3 regions of the Arthrobacter sp. Y3221087 genome follow, and region 2 is predicted to be linked to each of the others. Evidence: riboswitches for the same ligand, from Rfam matches in the RefSeq annotation. Region 2 holds a riboswitch; each other region holds the start of a gene.
What was found. Region 2 has a riboswitch for cyclic di-AMP ahead of AC5RUO_RS13880 (aggregation-promoting factor C-terminal-like domain-containing protein). Riboswitches for the same ligand answer to the same signal wherever they lie in the genome.
Positions count from the first base shown of each region.

Region 1: linked by a shared signal. The riboswitch ahead of AC5RUO_RS17425 (C40 family peptidase) and the one ahead of AC5RUO_RS13880 (aggregation-promoting factor C-terminal-like domain-containing protein) in region 2 are both predicted to bind cyclic di-AMP.
Region 3: linked by a shared signal. The riboswitch ahead of AC5RUO_RS08010 (LysM peptidoglycan-binding domain-containing protein) and the one ahead of AC5RUO_RS13880 (aggregation-promoting factor C-terminal-like domain-containing protein) in region 2 are both predicted to bind cyclic di-AMP.

Region 1 is NZ_JBNHFE010000007.1:121,706-127,667, reverse strand. Features, by position in the region: gene serC (phosphoserine transaminase) at 1-1,004, opposite strand, end outside; gene AC5RUO_RS17435 (iron-dependent transcriptional repressor DtxR) at 1,287-1,982, shown strand; cyclic di-AMP (ydaO/yuaA leader) riboswitch at 2,113-2,332, shown strand; gene AC5RUO_RS17430 (M23 family metallopeptidase) at 2,343-3,164, shown strand; cyclic di-AMP (ydaO/yuaA leader) riboswitch at 3,293-3,471, shown strand; gene AC5RUO_RS17425 (C40 family peptidase) at 3,542-4,225, shown strand; gene AC5RUO_RS17420 (NlpC/P60 family protein) at 4,386-5,159, shown strand; gene AC5RUO_RS17415 (HNH endonuclease) at 5,450-5,950, shown strand.
Region 2 is NZ_JBNHFE010000004.1:81,316-87,277, reverse strand. Features, by position in the region: gene tadA (tRNA adenosine(34) deaminase TadA) at 1-177, opposite strand, end outside; gene AC5RUO_RS13895 (phosphatase PAP2 family protein) at 239-1,042, shown strand; gene upp (uracil phosphoribosyltransferase) at 1,055-1,690, shown strand; gene AC5RUO_RS13885 (glyoxalase superfamily protein) at 1,736-2,110, shown strand; gene AC5RUO_RS13880 (aggregation-promoting factor C-terminal-like domain-containing protein) at 2,173-2,907, opposite strand; cyclic di-AMP (ydaO/yuaA leader) riboswitch at 2,913-3,072, opposite strand; gene AC5RUO_RS13875 (winged helix-turn-helix domain-containing protein) at 4,104-4,967, shown strand; gene AC5RUO_RS13870 (SixA phosphatase family protein) at 5,031-5,558, shown strand; gene AC5RUO_RS13865 (EamA family transporter) at 5,597-5,962, shown strand, end outside.
Region 3 is NZ_JBNHFE010000001.1:1,677,932-1,683,893, reverse strand. Features, by position in the region: gene AC5RUO_RS08030 (DUF1810 domain-containing protein) at 1-85, opposite strand, end outside; gene AC5RUO_RS08025 (DNA alkylation repair protein) at 69-656, opposite strand; gene AC5RUO_RS08020 (TraR/DksA family transcriptional regulator) at 653-1,009, opposite strand; gene AC5RUO_RS08015 (aggregation-promoting factor C-terminal-like domain-containing protein) at 1,031-2,383, opposite strand; cyclic di-AMP (ydaO/yuaA leader) riboswitch at 2,664-2,834, shown strand; gene AC5RUO_RS08010 (LysM peptidoglycan-binding domain-containing protein) at 2,838-3,695, shown strand; gene AC5RUO_RS08005 (protein adenylyltransferase SelO) at 3,831-5,306, opposite strand; gene AC5RUO_RS08000 (APC family permease) at 5,303-5,962, opposite strand, start outside.

The sequences.
Region 1 (5,962 bases), on a different contig from region 2:
TCCACGATGCCGTTGGCGCGCAGGACCTTGGCTACGACGGCGGCATCCACTGATTCGTCGAAGTCAATGGTGGCAATGACGTTCGAGCGCTCATCCGGGTTGGCGACAAAGGGGGTGGCGAACTCGGCGGCGTCGGCCCAGCTGTAGATGCGCCCTGCCGAGTCGGCTGTCCGGGCCGCGGCGAAGTCCAGCCCGCCGTTTGAGTTCAGCCACTGCACCTGGGCGTCCAATGTCACCAGGGTGGACAGGGACGGGGTGTTGTACGTCTGGTTGAGGCGTGAGTTGTCAATGGCGGTCTGCAGGTCCAGGAAATCGGGAATCCAGCGGCCGCTTGCCTTGACCCGTGCGGCGCGTTCCAGCGCAGCAGGGGAGAACAGGCCAAGCCACAGCCCGCCGTCGGAGGCAAAGTTCTTCTGCGGTGCAAAGTAGTAGACGTCGCTCTCAGCCACATCGACGTCCAGGCCGCCGGCTGCAGAGGTGGCATCCACCAGCACCAGTGCATCCTCATCCGCACCTGCCACCCGCTTGACCGGTGCGGACACGCCCGTGGAGGTCTCATTCTGCGGCCAGGCATACACGTCCACGCCGGCCTCTGCCTGCGCCACCGGCCGGGTGCCGGGCTCGGACTTGATGATGGAGGAGGCGTCCAGGAACGGTGCCTTGTTGGTGGCGGCCGCAAACTTGGAACCGAACTCACCGAAGGACAAATGCTGGGCCTTCTGCTCCACCAGGCCGAAGCTGGCAACATCCCAGAACGCCGTGGAACCGCCCACGCCCAGGACAACTTCATATCCTTCCGGGGCGCGGAAGAACTGGCTGAGGCCCTCGCGGACTGAACCGACGAGGTTCTTGACCGGAGCCTGCCGGTGCGAGGTGCCCAGGACGTTCTTCGATGCGGCGGACAGCGCATCAATCTGCTCCTGGCGGACTTTTGAAGGTCCGGCGCCGAACCGCCCGTCCTTGGGGAGGAGATCGGCAGGAATAGTGATGCTTGGTTCGCTCACGGGGGCTCCAATTTCGGCGTGGACGCGCTTAGGTCCGGACGGGTGGATGGTCGCTGGCGCGCAGTCGGCAATGACTGCATCGAAGGCCTTTCCCATTCTGCCTGAACAGCTGATTCGGCGGGAACCGGGACCGTCATAGTCCAGCCACTGAGACGGGTTGCCGGGCGGCTTCCAACTATTCGGACTAAGTCAAAATAGGCTAAGCTAGCCAACGGACTACGTCGCGGTGAACAGCGATACGGTGGGACAACGCAAGGTACTGCGCTCGAGGAGCTGAGCTGGATGACGGATCTGATCGACACTACGGAGATGTACCTTCGGACCATTCTGGAACTGGAAGAAGAGAACATCGTTGCCCTGCGGGCCCGTATCGCGGAACGCCTGCGCCACTCGGGTCCCACGGTGTCCCAGACCATCGGCAGGATGGAGCGCGACGGCCTGGTTGTGGTCTCCGGCGACCGGCACCTGGAGCTCACTGAAGTCGGCCGCAAGCGCGCCACCGAGGTCATGCGCAAGCATCGCCTGGCCGAGCGGCTCCTGGCCGACGTGATCGGGCTGGACTGGGCTTATGTGCACGACGAAGCCTGCCGCTGGGAGCACGTGATGAGCGAGCGGGTGGAGCGGCGCATCTACGAGATGCTGGACCATCCCACCGAATCGCCGTACGGCAATCCGATTCCGGGCCTTGCCGCACTTGGTGGCCAGCCCGCACTTGCCTCCAGCGATACGGTGACGAGCCTCCTGGAAGCCATGAAGTCCTACGGGCCTGCGTCGGAGGTCACGGTCAGCCGGCTGGCAGAGCCCATCCAGGTGGAGCCGGAACTGCTGTCCCAGCTCGATGAGGGAGGCATCCGCCCAGGCGCCGCGGTAACTCTTGAACGTGTGGGCGACTACATCTCGGTCCGCGTGCCCGGCATTGAAGGCGCTCTGGAACTCCCGCCGGAGGTTGCCGCGCACGTGTTCGTTCACGTTCGCTAGGAAGGCCGACCGCCCGGTGTGACGCCGGTAACGCCAAGATAACGGAATTGTTACCTAGGGCCTTAAGCCCCTATAGTTGAACCAAGCGTTGATACAAAAGCGTTACCTGATCCGGAGCCGAGCTCTGCCAGCGGATCAGGAGCACGAGTCACTAACTGGCAGAGGCGGGGGAACCACAAGCGGCAGCGGGGGACTGCCTTGGGGTGAAGTCCGTCAGCAGCAAGCCTCTTCCAGTGAAGGAATCCCTCAGCGGATATCTCTGTGCCGAAGCTTGCTTACGGCGGACCGGGTCTTTGCACTCTCTGACCCGAATCCGACAGCTAACTTCGCAGGCTTTCCAGAGAGGAATCCTTCTTGTCCATGCAGACCTCCAGGGGGCGCCGCCGCGCCGCTGGCCCCGCTTCGGCGCCGCGCGTCGCCGAAGTCATCCACACGGAGCGCCCCCGCGATCTCCACCGTGATGCGCGGCGCCGTCGGGGTCCGTTCCGGCAGATCACCGAGTTCGCCTCGGCGAGCGGCATCGGCCAGAAGGCCGGCATGGCACTCGCCGCCACCGGCCTGGTGCTCACCGTTACTGTTCCGGCCACCAGCCCAGTCATGGCCACCGGCGAGACGGGCATTGCGCCTGTTGCGGCCGCCGCCGTCACCCCGCAGCCCGCTATCTCCGCCGAAGCCGGAGCGCAGATCGACTTCAGCCGCTCGGCCGTAGTGACCCAGGCGGATCCAGACGGCAAGCTCAAGCAGCTCCTGAGCGCCCAGTCCGCCGGCGCTGTTTCCCGCGCCGCATCCACCGGAAGCCTGGGCGCCCCGCTGGCGTCGCTGACCACAGCCTCGCCCTTCGGTTACCGCGTCAGCCCCATCACGGGTGGATCCGGCGACTTCCACCGCGGGCAGGACTACGTTGCCCAGTGCGGGACCTCGGTTCTCGCGGCTGCCACCGGCACCGTGACGTTCGTCGGCTGGCACCAGTTCGGCGGCGGCAACCGCGTGGTGATCGACCACGGAAACGGCCTGGAGACCACGTACAACCACCTCTCGTCCTTCAATGTGACTGAGGGCCAGACGGTCTCGCGCGGCGAGGTTGTGGCACTGAGCGGAACCACCGGAGCCTCCACCGGATGCCACCTGCACTTTGAGGTGCAGGTCAACGGCGAAGTAGTGGATCCGACGGGCTGGCTCTAGTCAAATGATTGCCGACTCTCGAATTGCCGTGACCAGCCGTGACCTTAATGTGACATTCAGTCAAAACTCCTGTACCGTCTAACTCGCGTCAACTTTTCCGAAGTTGACGCTCTTGTGCGGATTGCCTAACTCTGCCACCGCTCAAGGTCCGTTCGCATTTCATCGTCTGGCAGGGGCGGGGGAACCAATTTTGGCCTTCTTCACGGAAGGCCTTGGGGTTAAGTCGCAAAGCTTCCTTGAAGCGGCGCGGCCGGGTGACTCCCATCCGAATCCGACAGCTCACCTCGCAGGCATTGGGAGAGGCTACCTTCGTGTCTTCACGCCATAATTCTGCGCGCCACCGTGCGCAACCGGTCCGTACCAACCCTTTGGACGCCGTGTCCAAGGCTGTTAGTGCCAACGCCGGGACAGTGGGTCGCCAGGCTGCTGTTGTTGCAGCCGCTTCCGGCCTTGTCCTTGCCATGGGGCTGCCGGCCACCGCGGACACCACCGCCGGTGTCTCCGCTTCCACCGAGTCGGGTTCCGCGCAGACAGCACTTGCAGTCACCGCAGCACCTACCGCCACCGTTTCCTTCGAGCGCCCGGTGGTCACCACCGTCGCCGCTCCCGTTGTTGAACGCGTGACCGTGCAGTCAACCTCCGACGACGAGGACGAGACCGCCACTTCCGCCGAGTCAACGGCGTCAACCGCGGCAGAAAAGGTTGTTGCGACCGCCGCTTCTGCGGCCACCACCGGACTCGCCGCCATCGCCTACACGGGCATTGGCAGCCCCTACGTCTGGGGTGGCACCAGCCCCACCTCCGGTTGGGATTGCTCGGGCTTCACCCAGTGGGTTTACGCCCAGGCCGGCATCAGCATCCCGCGCGTGAACGCATGGACCGCCATGACCCCCACCTCCACCCCCCAGCCGGGTGACCTGGTGATGCAGAACGGCGGTGCACACGTCGGCATCTACGTCGGCAACGGCATGATGATCAGCGCACTCAACCCCTCCCAGGGCACTCTGCTGCACTCCGTCGCCGCCACCGGCACCTCCTCCTTCTACACCCTCGCAGGCTAATAGTTCTTGGGGCTTCGGCCCCGGGAACTATTTCTTTGCCCGCACTTTTTCGCTAAACCACCATCCCCGTTCGGGGCGCGCCGACGTACCCCCAAGATGCCGGCGCGTCCAAAACTCTCGGGTTGCCCACAGGCCCCGAGGTAATCGAAAGAGAGAACTGATGACTACTCGTGCTACCGCACGGCACCGTGCCGAGGTCACCAAAACCAGCTCGATCGCCGTCATTGCCAAGGCTGTGGGCGACAACGCCGGCGGCGTAGGTCGCCAGGCCGCCGTGATCGCTGCGGCCTCCGGCCTGGTGCTGACCAGCGGCGTCGCCGCCAACGCCGCCGACGCCAATATCCAGCGTGACTCCGCTCCGGCGTCCGCCCTGGAAGTTGAATCGGCCATCGAAGCTCCCATCTCCGCTGCTTCCACCATCGCCATCACCTACGAGAAGCCTGCCGTGACCACCACGCCGGCGCCCGTGGTCGTGGAAGAGCCCGAGGTTGTGGTAGAGGAAGCCGCGCCGGCGGCCCCTGCCCCGGTTGCCCAGACCGCTCCCGCTCCGAAGGTCACCGCCAAGGTTTCTGCTGCGTCTGCTCCTGCCGCGCCGGCTTCCGCCAGCGGCAAGGCTGCAGCCATCCTGTCCGCCGCCTACGCCCAGCTGGGTGTCATGCAGGACTGCACCATGCTGGTGACCAACTCCCTGGCGGCCGTTGGCATCAACTTCCACGACTGGCCTGCAGGCTACCTGTCACTGGGCCGCACGGTGAGCGCTGCCGAAGCCCAGCCCGGCGACCTGATCTACTACGCTGATGGCGGCGCCGGCATGGCGCACATTGCTGTCTACGCAGGCAACGGCCAGGCGGTCCACGGCGGCTACAACGGCAACCAGACGGTGGTCTTCAGCGCCAACGTTGGCTCCGGCCCGGTTTTCATCCGCGTCAACTAGTCCCCGCGTCCCCGGCCGGCGCCCCCGACGGCCGGCGATGGAGGAAGGACCCCTGCCCACAAAGCAGGGGTCCTTTCCCTTTTAAGGGAAGCAGGCGGGGCCTGCGGCCGGTCCGTGCGGAGGGCTCCAGGAGATGGCCTGCCAGCGGACGGATCAAATGCCTTCCCGAGGGCGATTAGCTGATAGTGCGCTTCTGTGTTTACTCTTGTGGTGTCGATCCATAGCCCGGACATGCCGAGGGCAGCCGGCCCTCGTGCCCCTGACGGGTGCGGCCGTGAAGAGGTACGTGCATGCGCACTCTCGTTCTGAATGCTGGATATGAACCGCTGGCGGTTGTCACTTTCCGCCGGGCGCTGGTGCTTGTGCTCACGGGCAAGGCGAGCGTGGTGGCCGAAGGGGACGACCCCGTGGTAGGTCCACAGGAAATACTGGGCCGTCCCTCGGTGATCCTCCTCAACCGCTACATCCGCCCGCGCTACAACCAGGCCACCGCCGTCAGCCGGCGGGGTGTGCTGAGACGGGACGGGCACAAGTGTGCCTACTGCGGCAAGGCTGCGCACACGATCGACCATGTCCACCCAAAATCACGCGGCGGAGCCGACTCCTGGGAAAACCTGGTGGCTGCCTGCCTCCGCTGCAACAACGCCAAGGGTGACCATACGCCCGCGGAAATGGGCTGGAAGCTGCGCTTCGTTCCGGAGCCTCCGCGCGGCACCATCTGGCAGATCAAGGAGCTGGAGAAGCCCACCCCCGCGTGGGACCCCTTCCTGCTGCCCGAGCGCGCTGCCTGACCGGTCCTTCCC
Region 2 (5,962 bases):
CTCGGCGTGTGCCGTGGGGTCCCCAAGCTCCTCCCGCTGGTTGCGTCCGGAACCCAGCACCGCGCCGTCGGGCCCCAGCACCACGGCGCCGATTGGCACATCCTCTGTTGCAAGGGCGCGGCGGGCCTCCGCAAGGGCAAGACCCATCCACGTGTCGTGTTTTCCAGTGGAGACCATGGCTCAATGATAGTTTCGAAGGATACCCTGAGCCCGTGACGACCAGCCCCGGGAGGCACAAATGAGCACCGTCCGTGACCGCGTGGACAGATGGTTCAAACCATATGCCGCCCTGTGGCTGACCCTGATCATCGGTGGAACCCTTGTGCTTGCCATGGCGCTGCTGGGCGCCGAGGTGTACTCGGACGTGGTGGATGAGGAAGGCCTGGCCAGCCTCGATATTCCTGCACTCGACTATTCGCAGTCACTGCGGAACCCCGAAACGGACGCCTTCGTCACCGCATTCACAAACATCGGTGGCGGGGTCGGGATGCCCATCCTCGCGAGCATCCTCACCGCCTGGCTCACGTTCCTGAGCCGGTCCTGGCGGCCGCTGATCCTGGTTGGCGGTGCAGCCGCGGTGTCCACCACGGCAACCACGATCGGCAAGCGCCTGGTGGGCCGGACCCGTCCCGAACATACGGAGGCCGTGCCACCGTATGAAACCACGCCGTCCTTTCCAAGTGGCCATACCCTGAACACCACCGTGGTGATCGGCGTGCTGCTCTATATCCTGTGCCTGCACTTCTTCAAGCTGTGGGTCCGCATCACCGCCATCACAACGGGCGTGATCTTCATCATCGCGATGGGATTGAGCCGGGTATACCTGGGGCACCACTGGCTCACGGACGTGATGGCCGGCTGGCTGCTGGGCCTCGCGTGGGTGCTGATGGTCATACTTGCCCACCGGCTGTTCCACATGATCAGGCGGCGGGAGCACGTGGGCCCGGCACCCGATTTCGAGCATCCAGTGGTGCGGGATGTGGTGGTTGATGCCCTGCATCACGACGGCCCCGGCGGGCACGGGAAGGACAACGCCGGGTGATAGTTTTGACGCATGCGAACTCTCGTTGTGGACCACCCGCTCGTCGCCCATAAGCTCACCGTCCTGAGGGACAAAAACACCCCGTCCCCGGTGTTCCGGCAGTTGACCGAAGAGCTGGTGACCCTCCTCGCCTACGAGGCGACCCGCGAAGTCCGCACCGAACCCGTCACCATTGAAACGCCCGTCAGCAGTACCGTGGGAACCGCATTCACCAAGCCCACCCCGCTGGTGGTACCCATCCTGCGCGCCGGCCTGGGCATGCTCGAGGGCATGACCAAGCTCGTCCCCACCGCCGAAGTGGGGTTCCTCGGCATGGCCCGGGATGAAGAAACCCTGGACATCATCACCTACGCCGAACGGCTTCCCGAAGACCTCACCGACCGCCAGATCTTCGTCCTGGACCCCATGCTCGCCACCGGCGGAACCCTGCGCGAGGCTATCAAGTTCTTGTTCAAGCGCGGCGCCTCGGACGTCACCTGCATCTGCCTGCTGGCCGCACCTGAGGGCCTCGCCAAGCTGGAAGAGGAACTCGCGGACGCCAACGTGACGATTGTCCTGGCATCCATCGACGAGAAGTTGAACGACAAGTCCTACATTGTTCCCGGGCTCGGGGACGCGGGCGACCGCCTGTACGGCATCGCCGGCTGAGGTTCAAGCCTTCCAAGACCATGGGCTCAGCCGTAGCCTGTGCCCATGGACTGGAAACTTGAACTCGTGTTTGTCCCTGTGTCCGATGTGGACCGTGCCAAGGATTTTTACGTCAACAAGGTTGGCTTCAACGCCGATTTCGACCAGCGCCCCACCGACTCCATCCGCTTCGTCCAGCTGACTCCGCCGGGCTCGGCCTGCTCCATCTGCATTGGTGAAGGACTTACGGACGCCCCTCCGGGGACCGGTTCCAACCTCCAGCTGGTGGTCAACGACATCGAAGCCGCGCACCGCCACCTCAAGGAGAACGGCGTGGACGTCAGCGACGTGGACGTGCAGGGCTGGGGCCACTTCGTCTACTTCGCCGATCCGGACGGCAACAGGTGGGCAGTGCAGTACATCCCGGGACGGGATTCTTAAGCCCAAAAATCCCCGGCCCTCACGCACGGACAGCGGAAGGGCCGGGGAAATTCAGCAGCGGCTTAGTACCAGTTGTTGGCGTAGTGGAAGTTCAGCGCGCCACAGGGGGACTGGTAGCGCTCCTTGATGTAGTTCAGGCCCCAGTTGATCTGTGTGCGGTAGTTGGTGAGGTAGTCCGCACCGGCGCTGGCCATCTTCTCGGCGGGCAGGGACTGGACGATGCCGTAGGCACCGCTGCTGGGGTTGGTGGCCGTGGTGGTCCAGTCGGATTCCTTGGTCCAGAGCGTCACCAGGCACTGCATCTGGTCCTGGGCCCAGCCGTAGGAACCAAGCTGGCCGGCGGCGTAGGCCTGCGCGCCTGCCGGGTCATTGACCGCGACGACGGGAGCCGGCTCGGGTGCAGGTGCCGGAGCGGGCTCCGGTGCGGGTGCGGGCTCGGGTGCCGGAGCAGGCTCAGCCGCGGGGACGGGCTCCGGCGCGGGTGCGGGGGCCGGCTCGGCGGCCTGGGGAACAACGTTGATTTCGGCGGGGGCGGGAGACTCGGCCGGGTTGGACCGGATCTCGCTCTTCTCGATGCTCATCTGCGAATCGGAGTCCGCCGCCGTGGTGCTTGTGGTGGACGCCGCGGGAATAAAAGCATTCGTCGCCTGGCCGGCGGCGCCGAGGCCTACCAGCAGCGCACCGGACGTTACGAGGACCGCGGCACGCTTGCCGAGGGTGAACTTCTTGCCTTCCGGACGCTGGAAATCGCTGTCGGAACCCTGTTTCGGGCGCGGTTTAGCCGGGAATGTAAACATGATGAATCGCCTCTCACACCTGCGGAGTTAGCTGTCGGGTTCGGATGAGGGCATCCGGCCGCACGGAAATATCACGTGCTGGCTTAACCCCAAGGGCAAATCAATGCCCGGGACGGTGGGTCCCCCGCCTCTGCCTTCGATCAAGCGGAATCCGGGAAGTGGCAGAGCTTGGCGTCATCCGGATATACGGCCCGAACGGGAACCGTACCCAATCGACGCTACAGGAGTTCAGCGCTTAAGTCACATTTAGGTAACGGACATCACGATGACGGCGCGTCGACTTGTGCCAGTCGGCGCACAAGTGCAGGTGGAGGGCCATGCGTCTGGCCCGGCTGTGATGCGGCCGTGACCTTCCCTTCGTGGGCCTGGCTATTCATTGCGTTGGAAAAGTCCCGTCCGCTGGTTCCCTCCGCGGCCGAGGCCTGGCCTCTTCACCCAAACGGGGCGGTCCTGGGCGGCGTCCATCGCGATGAGTAACAGCGCCTGGACCTCCGGTGTGGACGGGCGGAGCCTGCGCGGCAGTTCAAGCCGTCGAACTTGGGAGCATCGCATCCAGTGGTCACAGTCCAGTCGACCGTACATACGGCGCTCGCGGCCGGGAGGTATTCGGCCCGGACGCGTGGGCCAGGTGCAGGGAGCGGAGTTGATCCTGGGCCTGCGGGACGATAAACGCGGGCTTGCGGGAAAATTTCTTCCCTGCTCCGCGCGCCGCTGGACACGCGCCGGGGCAGTAGGGGGCGATTTTGGCAATTCGCACTCACTTGAATAAAAAACTTCGCGGAGTCGCCTTTCGCGAAGAATATTCTGCCAACAGCCCTATTCGTGGCGGCAAATCGGATAACGAATGTTATTCTTTGGCTTCCGCCAGAATCGTGATCTGCGCCACAATAGAGCATTTCGTCTCACAATGCGGACGATTCGATCCATTGTTACTTGCAAGTTGCCATTGTTACGCTGCACACTTCCAATGTGAACAAGAACTCAACAGCACCTGCAGCCGCAGAATATTGGCCCAGCACATCAGCTGCTGCCGACATGCGCTGTTGTCGAATGCACGCCTGACCTTCTCCACCCATCGAAGTTCTTAGGCATTCGCCCCCCAGCCCAGCGTCGGGCGCCCCTCCCCAGTTCGCATTGCGGGGAAACCCAGCATTCGAGCCGCGATGGCGGCCATTCACATTGAGGTAAGCAATCCCATGTCTGTTGCATCCGGATACGTCCACATCTCTGTCCGTAACGCCGCCAAGGCAGGCCAGCCCTCCGGCCTCCGCCCCGGATTTGGCCCGCGCCCGTCAATTTCGCCGTCTTCCGGAAGCAGCTTTCCCGCCCAGGGCTACGCGCCGCAGGGCTACAACCCCAACTCCTACGGGCAGCTCCGCGCCGTTCCCACGGCTGACTCCGCTCCCGTAACGGCACCCACGCCCGTGGTGGCAGGACCCAACGCCGTCCGCCCGGTGGCCAATGACAATGTTGCCCGCGGGTTCGTCCTGTACATGGGCATCGACGAGGAAACCGCTGCAGCTGCCGGCACCTCCATCGCCAAGCTTGCGCAGGAAATCCGCGCCTACGCCCAGTCCCTGGTAACCGGCGCCGAAAGCTACGCAGCCGTTGCCGTTGCCCCGGCCGGCACCCCCGGTTCCGCGCTCGACGTCGTCCGTTCCACCTTCGGCGACCCCACCGTGAACTCCCGCCAGCGCTCCGAGACGCCCCGTCCGCAGCAGCCGCAGGAGCCGCGCCCGTCCGGCGTGCTGATCGACCTTGCCCGCCGCGAAGTCCACCTCGACGGCGAATCGCTCAACCTGACGTTCAAGGAGTTCGAGCTCCTCAACTACCTGGTGGAGAACGGCACCCGCACCGTGGGCCGCGACGAACTGCTCGAAGGCCTGTGGCGGAACGCCGAGGAAGTGCCCAACGAGCGCACCATCGACGTCCACATCCGCCGCCTCCGCTCCAAGCTGGGCCGCCTCGCCAACACGGTCCGCACCGTCCGCGGACAGGGCTACCGCTTCTACGAGCACCCGGAAGTAGTGGTCTGGGCCGCTCCTGAATACTCGATCTGACCCAGGTCTTCCAACCAGCACCCGTCCCGTTTGGGGCGGGTGCTTGTTCGTTAAGCTTGGGGCATGAGTGAGCACCATCTTCGCCGCCTTGTGATCATGCGCCATGCCAAGGCGGACTGGCCCGGCGGTGTGCCCGACCACGAGCGGCCGCTGGAGGAGCGCGGCCACCGGGAGGCGCCGCTGGCCGGGCGCTGGCTGCTCAAGCACAACATCGTCCCGGACTTCATCCTCTGCTCCAGCGCCCTGCGCACGCGCCAGACCTGCACCTGGGTGTGCTCGGAACTGGGGGACAAGGCACCCACGCCGAAGCTGGAGGACGGCCTGTATGCCGCCTCCGCCCTCCGCATGCTCTCTGTCATCAACCACGTGCCGGATACCGTGACAACGCTCATGCTGATTTCCCACCTGCCGGGCGTGCAGGACCTGGCCATGCACCTCGCCTCCCGCGATTCCGACCACGACGCCTATATGGACGCGGCCACCCGTTTCCCCACCAGCGCACTCACCGTACTGGAGACGGAAAAGCCCTGGGCGGAGCTGGACGGGCAGGATGCCAGGATCACCAAGTTCAAGGTGCCCCGCGCCCATTAGCCCCGGTTCCGGCGGGTGGTTCTGGCAGAGTAGGGAGCGTGAATCTCCGGGACTCCCTGCTTGCAGTGCTGGTGGCCGTGCTGTGGGGCCTGAACTTCGTGGCAATCGACATCGGCCTGCACCCGGGCGGCGTGGAGGTGCCCCCGCTCCTGTTCGTGGCCATGCGCTTCGTTTTGGTGGTCCTGCCGTGGATCTTCTTCATCAGGAAGCCGGACGTCAGCTGGACGGCGATCATCGGCGTCGGGCTCTTCATGAGTGCGGGCCAGTTCGGCCTCCTCTACCTGTCCATGGCGCTGGGGATGCCGGCCGGCCTGGCTTCCCTGGTCTTGCAGGCCCAGGTACTGCTGACCGTCCTCCTCGCCGCCGCGTTCCTTGGTGAGCGGCCGAACCGCAGGCAGCTGGCC
Region 3 (5,962 bases), on a different contig from region 2:
GCTGCAGTTCGGACAAGGCCTGCTCATATGTCCCGCCGCTGTCCTGTGCAGCGACGAAGCGTTCAAGGTCATAGGGATCGTTCATGGGTGTCTCCTTGTCGGGGGGTGTTGGGACCGGGCGGGAAGCCGGCGCCTGGCGGCTGCCCAAGTACTGCTGCAGCCTGGCGCAGGCTGGTGTGCGGGTCCTGGGCCCACCGCGCCAGCACCACATCGGCGCGCTGCCTATCGCGCTCCGGCAGCCCGGCAAGCAGCGGCGCCACCACATCGGCCACGAGGGGGCCCTCCAGTTCCGCTGTGGAGGCGGAGCGGAGGAACCCTTCGATCCGGGTCAGGTCCGAGTGGCGCAGCCATCCGGACTTGGCTTGGAGCAGCACCACGGCAGCCAGCCGCCGCTCGAAGACCGGCCTTGCGCCAGGTTTAGGCCGGCCCCAGAGGACTGAGGCCAGCTGGACGGCGGCATCGTGGTCCAGGGCTTTGAATTTCCGCCGCGCATCACGGACGGTTCCCCGGACAGCGCCTATGGAGGCTCCGTAAGAGGCGAGGACCCCGCCCAGCCGGGTGGCGACGTCGTCCGCGCGGTACCAGGAGCCCTCGTTCTGCAGTGTACGGTCGATGAATTCCGCCGCCGCGGCAACAATGTCCGGCCCCGCCGTCACTGCCGGCCTGCCGCGGCGTGGTTGATGCAGAACGCGGTCCATGGCCGGGCTTCCAGCCTGCCCTCGGCAATGGCTTCGCCGCAGACGGCGCAGGTGCCATAGGTTCCGGCGTCCAGCCGGGCGAGGGCGGCCTCCACCTGGTCCAGGCCGGCGGCGCTCTGCTTCAGGAGTGCGGCCGCCTGGGACAGCTCGAAAGCGATCGTGGCGCCCTCGGGATCGTGTTCGTCGTCGACGTTTGAATTGAGCCGGGCCGAACTGGCCGAGGCGATGTCCGCGCGAAGGTCCGGAAGCAGCGCAGCCTTCCGCTTCCGCTCCTCCTCGAGCAGCACCCGGAACCGCTCAAAATCTGGCATGGAGAAAGCCTAGCGCGCCTCTCAGTACCAGTTCCTGGCTACGGAATGGTCCCACGCCGCGCAGGGTGTACGGTAGCGGTCCCGGATATACCCGAGCCCCCACTCGATCTGCGTACGGTAGCTGGTAAGCCAGTCGCTGCCGGCGCTTCCCAGCTTGCCGGGCGGCAGGGCCTGCGGAATCCCATAGGCCCCGGAGTAGGGGTTGGTGGCGGTGGTCAGCCAGTTTGATTCCTTGGTCCAGAGCTGGGCGAGGCACAGGAACTGGTCCTGGCCCCAGCCGTAGGCTGCAAGGCGGCCGGAGGCGTAGCTCTTGGCCGCAGCGGGATCGTTGACGGAGCCGCCTGGAACGGAGGGCACGACGACGGCGGGCGGGCCGGGGATCGCAGGCGCCGGGGCAAGAGGGGCGGGGTTCGCCGGCGCCGGGTTCACGGGAGCAGGATTTACCGGGGCCGGATTTAGCGGCGCGGGATTCGCTGGCACCGGCGCTGCCGGGACCGGGTTTGCCGGAGCGGGAGGTCTTTGAGCACCGGCAGGAGCAGCATCTGCAGCTGCCTGCCGGCGGGCCTGCTCCTCGGCAGCGGCTCGTTTAGCAGCCTGGGCCGCCTCATAGGCTGCAAGCGCCGCCTGGCCTTGCCGGTATTCGCCCTCGAGCGCCGCCGTCGTGCCCTTGAGGGACGCCAGCTGCGCGGTCAGCTCTCCGCTGCGCCGCTGCTCTTCGGCGACCTGGCGGGCCACCGCGTCCTGGGCGGAACGGGCAGTGTCCAGCTTGGCCTTCGCCTCTCCGGACAGGCGTTCGCGCTCCGCCCTGGCGGTCTTTTCCTGCTCCCCCAGCGCAGCGGTGGCTTTGCCGGCGGCCTCCGCCCGGCTGACCAAATCCGCGGTCTTGGCTCCCACCACCTCAACGACGTTGAGCCCGTGGATGCTGTTGTTCTCCAGAGCTTCCAGTGCCACAAAGAATCCCATGGTGGTTCCGCCGGTCTTGTACGATCTGGCGGCCAGCGCACCAACGGCCTGTTGATGCCGCTGCAACTCCGCGTCCGCCTGGGCAGCCCGGCCTGCGAGGGCATCCACCCTGGCCGTTGCGGCCTGCAGGGCGGCATCCGCCAGTGCATAGTCGGCTGCGGAGGCCACGGCGGCCGTCCCGAGCGCTTCGGACTCGGACCGCAGGCCTTGAAGCAGGCCCGTGATGTTCTCGATCTCGGCCGCCTTCCGGGCTTCAGACTGCTGCGCCTTCTGAACGTCTTCCCACGATGGGTACCCGCCCGGCGGAGGCTCATCCGCGGCCGCCGGAAGCACGGCAGCGGGGCCGGCGAGGGCAAGTGCCAGCAGCCCTGCCAGCAACGGGGGCTTGAACATGCTTCCGGTCAGGCGCATAGCTCCGAAGCTTAGCGGGTTTCAACACGAGGTTGAGGGTTGGACAGCCTCCCCCCGCTACCTTTATAGATTTGTGACATGAATAACAAGCCACGCCAGCTGCCAAATATCACGCGAGGTCAGAAAGGTGTGCTAGTACCTCCATACGATTGCTTAATACGATAGAAGCGCCTCGTATGTTACCCAAACGTGACAATTGCTCCGCGGTCGGGTTATGGTCTTCAGGTGTCCCTCCCAAACGGGACATTCCCATCAGTATGCCGAGCCCTGCCACTGACCCGGGATTCAACCGCTTTCCAGCTGGCAGGGACGGGGGAACCAAGTTTCCACGGCCGTTACGGCCTTGGGGTTAAGTCGATAGCGCCTCCGTCCATTGTGGGCGGTTGCCTTCGGCCGGGTATCTCCAACCCGAACCCGACAGCTCACCCCGCAGGCATGGGAGAGGCGATCACACGTGTCAAAAAATTTCCCTACCGCCCGTCACCGCGCGACTCCGGCCCGCTCAATCGCGCTCCAGGGCTTGGCTGCTTCCGCAAAGTCCCAGGCACGGACGCTCAGCCGTCCGGTGCTCGCAGTTGCCGCTGCGTCCGGCATTGCGTTCGGTGTTGGAGCTCCCGCCCATGCAGGCGTGACCGGCCCGGATACCACCGAAACCGCTAGCGTCCAGGCGTACAGCGCTCCGGCAGCCGCAGTGGCTGCCCCCGCTGCCGCAGTCCCTGCCGCCGGCAACGTCTACACCGTGGTTTCCGGAGACACCCTGGGCGCCATCTCGGCCGCTCACGGCGTCAGCCTGAACGATGTGCTGGCCGCCAACGGCCTGGACATCTCCACCATCATCTACCCCGGTGACCAGATCACCATTCCGGGCGCCGGCTACGTGGCACCTGCCGCTGCTCCTGCCCCGGCCGCACCTGCCCTGGCGAACACCGGCTCCACCGTGAACTATGCCTCCGCGGCCGTTGCCCCGGCTCCGGCCCCGGCTCCCGCACCTGCCGCGACCGGCACCGGCACCGGTGCAGCCATCCTGGCTTCCGCCTACGGCCAGCTGGGCGTGCAGCAGGACTGCACCGCCATGGTGGAGAAGGCCCTCCGCTCCGTCGGCAAGTCCGTCGGTGACCTGGCTCCCGGCCAGTTCTACCAGTACGGCACCACCGTGGGCACCCCCGCCCCCGGCGACCTGGTGATCACTGCAGGCCACGTGGGCGTCTACGCCGGCGACGGCCAGGTTGTCAGCGGCGGCGTGGACGGCTACAAGACCGAAGTCCACTCCATCAGCTGGCTCGGCGGAGCTTCCTTCGTCCGGGTAGCGTAGTTACCCCGCGCAACTGAAGCAGCCGCACCAAGAGCTGCGCACAGAAGGGCGGCAGCCGGGAAGACCCGGCTGCCGCCCTTGTCGTATTTAACGTGTTGCCACCGGGGCCCCGCCGCCACTTTGCGGCTCAGCCTGTCACGTGCCGCAGAACGTCATGTACTTGCCGAAGTCTTCCGGCGCGCCTTCGGCGTAACGTTCCAGCCCGGGTCGCTCTTCGTAAGGGGCGCCCACTGCTTCAAGGAGCCTGGTAAGCGGCTCCAGGTCGCCGCCGGTGGCCGCAGCGAGAGCCTCTTCCACCAGATGGTTGCGCGGAATGTACACAGGATTCACCCGGTCCATCCGGTCCGCATCCGGCTTCATGGACCGCCAGCGCCCGGCCCAGGCGTCGAATGCTGCCAGGTCCATGACCATGCCCCGGACAGGCCTGTCATTTCCACGCGCTGCTTCGCCCAGGTTGCGGAAGAACCGCGTGTAGTCCACCGGGCCGTCCTTCAGGATCGCAACCACCCCGTCCACCAGTTCGGATGCCGCTTCGGCCTCAGGGCTTCCCGCGGGGCTGCCGGGCAGGCCCAGCTTGGTCCTCATCCCGTCGAACCAAGCATCGCTGTACTGCCTGCGGAATTCGCCCAGCGCCTCCACGGCGGGAGCGACGGCCTGCTCCTGATCCTCGTTGATCAGCGGAAGGATCGACTCGGCGAGGCGCGCCAGGTTCCATTCGGCAATAACAGGCTGGTTGGCGTAGGCGTACCGCCCGCCCACGTCAATGGAGCTGTAGACGGCGGCGGGATTGAAATCGTCCATGAACGCACAGGGCCCGTAGTCGATGGTCTCGCCGGAAATGGTCATGTTGTCCGTGTTCATCACGCCGTGGACGAAGCCCACCAGCATCCATTGCGCCACCAGCGCGGCCTGGGCCGACACCACCGCCCGGAAAAGCGCAAGATACGGATTCTCAGCTTTAGCGGCGGCGGGGTAATGCCGGCTGATGGCGTGGTCCGCCAGGCGGCGCAGCAGCTCGAGGTTGTCCGTGGCCCGCGCATACTGGAAACTCCCCACCCGCAGGTGGCTGCTGGCCACCCGGGCCAGGACTGCCCCGGGCAGCATCTCGTCCCGGCGCACCAGGCGTCCGGTGCCGACGACGGCGAGAGACCTGGTGGTGGGAATCCCCAGCGCGTGCATTGCCTCACTGACGAGGTATTCCCGGAGCATGGGCCCGACGACGGCACGCCCGTCACCTGCACGCGCAAAAGGTGTGCGGCCCGAGCCTTTGAGGTGGATATCGCGCAGGCGGCCGTTGGCGTCCAGGATCTCGCCAAGCAGGAGGGCCCGCCCGTCCCCCAGGAGGGGTGAGTATCCGCCGAACTGGTGCCCGGCGTAGGCCTGGGCCACCGGCGCCGCCCCCTCCGGCACGTGGTTGCCCAGCAGCAACCGCACACCCTCCGCGCTGCGAAGGTAGGGGGCATCAAGCCCGAGCTCTTCCGCGAGGGCGTCGTTGAAGACCAGGAGCCGGGGCTCCGGAGCTTCCTCCGCCTGCCAGGGAACAGCCATGTCTGGCAGTTCGCTGGCGAAGCGGCTTTCGAGGATGACCGTTGATTCTGCAGCGGTAGTCATGGGTTAACCCTATCCCCGCGGTTGGTCCGTCGGTTGATCAGCCAGGTGACAAGCCATAGGATCACGCCGATTGCCATCAGCCCGCCGGCTACCTGGTACTGGATGATATTGCGGCCTACCCATGGTCCTGCGAGGAATGCACACAGCAGGGCTGCCACCAGCGGTAGTTGCCCCGGCGAGGTGAAGAAGACCTTACGGTTCGGGTCCCGCTTCCGCCGCAGCACCACGCAGGCCACGTTGACCACGGTGAAGACGCACAGCAGCAGGAAGGCCGTGGTGCCCGAGAGGTTCGCAACGATGTTGCTTGCGGGATCGCTGGTCACGTACAGGATGAGTCCCAGCGCGAGGATGGTCGAGAAGGCGATCCCCGCCCACGGGGTACGGCGCACGGGCAGGACCTTGCCCAGGGGACGCGGCAGGACCTGCTGCCTTGCCATTCCATAGATCAGGCGGCTGGCCATGAGCATGTTGATCAAGGCCGTGTTGGCAACGGCGAAGACGGCAAGGAACGGGAAGACCAGGTCAATGGGAAAGTCTGGTGAGCCCTTGTGCACCACTTCCAGGAGTGCGGCCCCCTCGGCCTCCCTGATGTTCTCAAGCTCAGTCGGCGAGAGCACGCTGACCACGGAAATGGCCACCAGCATGTACAGGAGAAC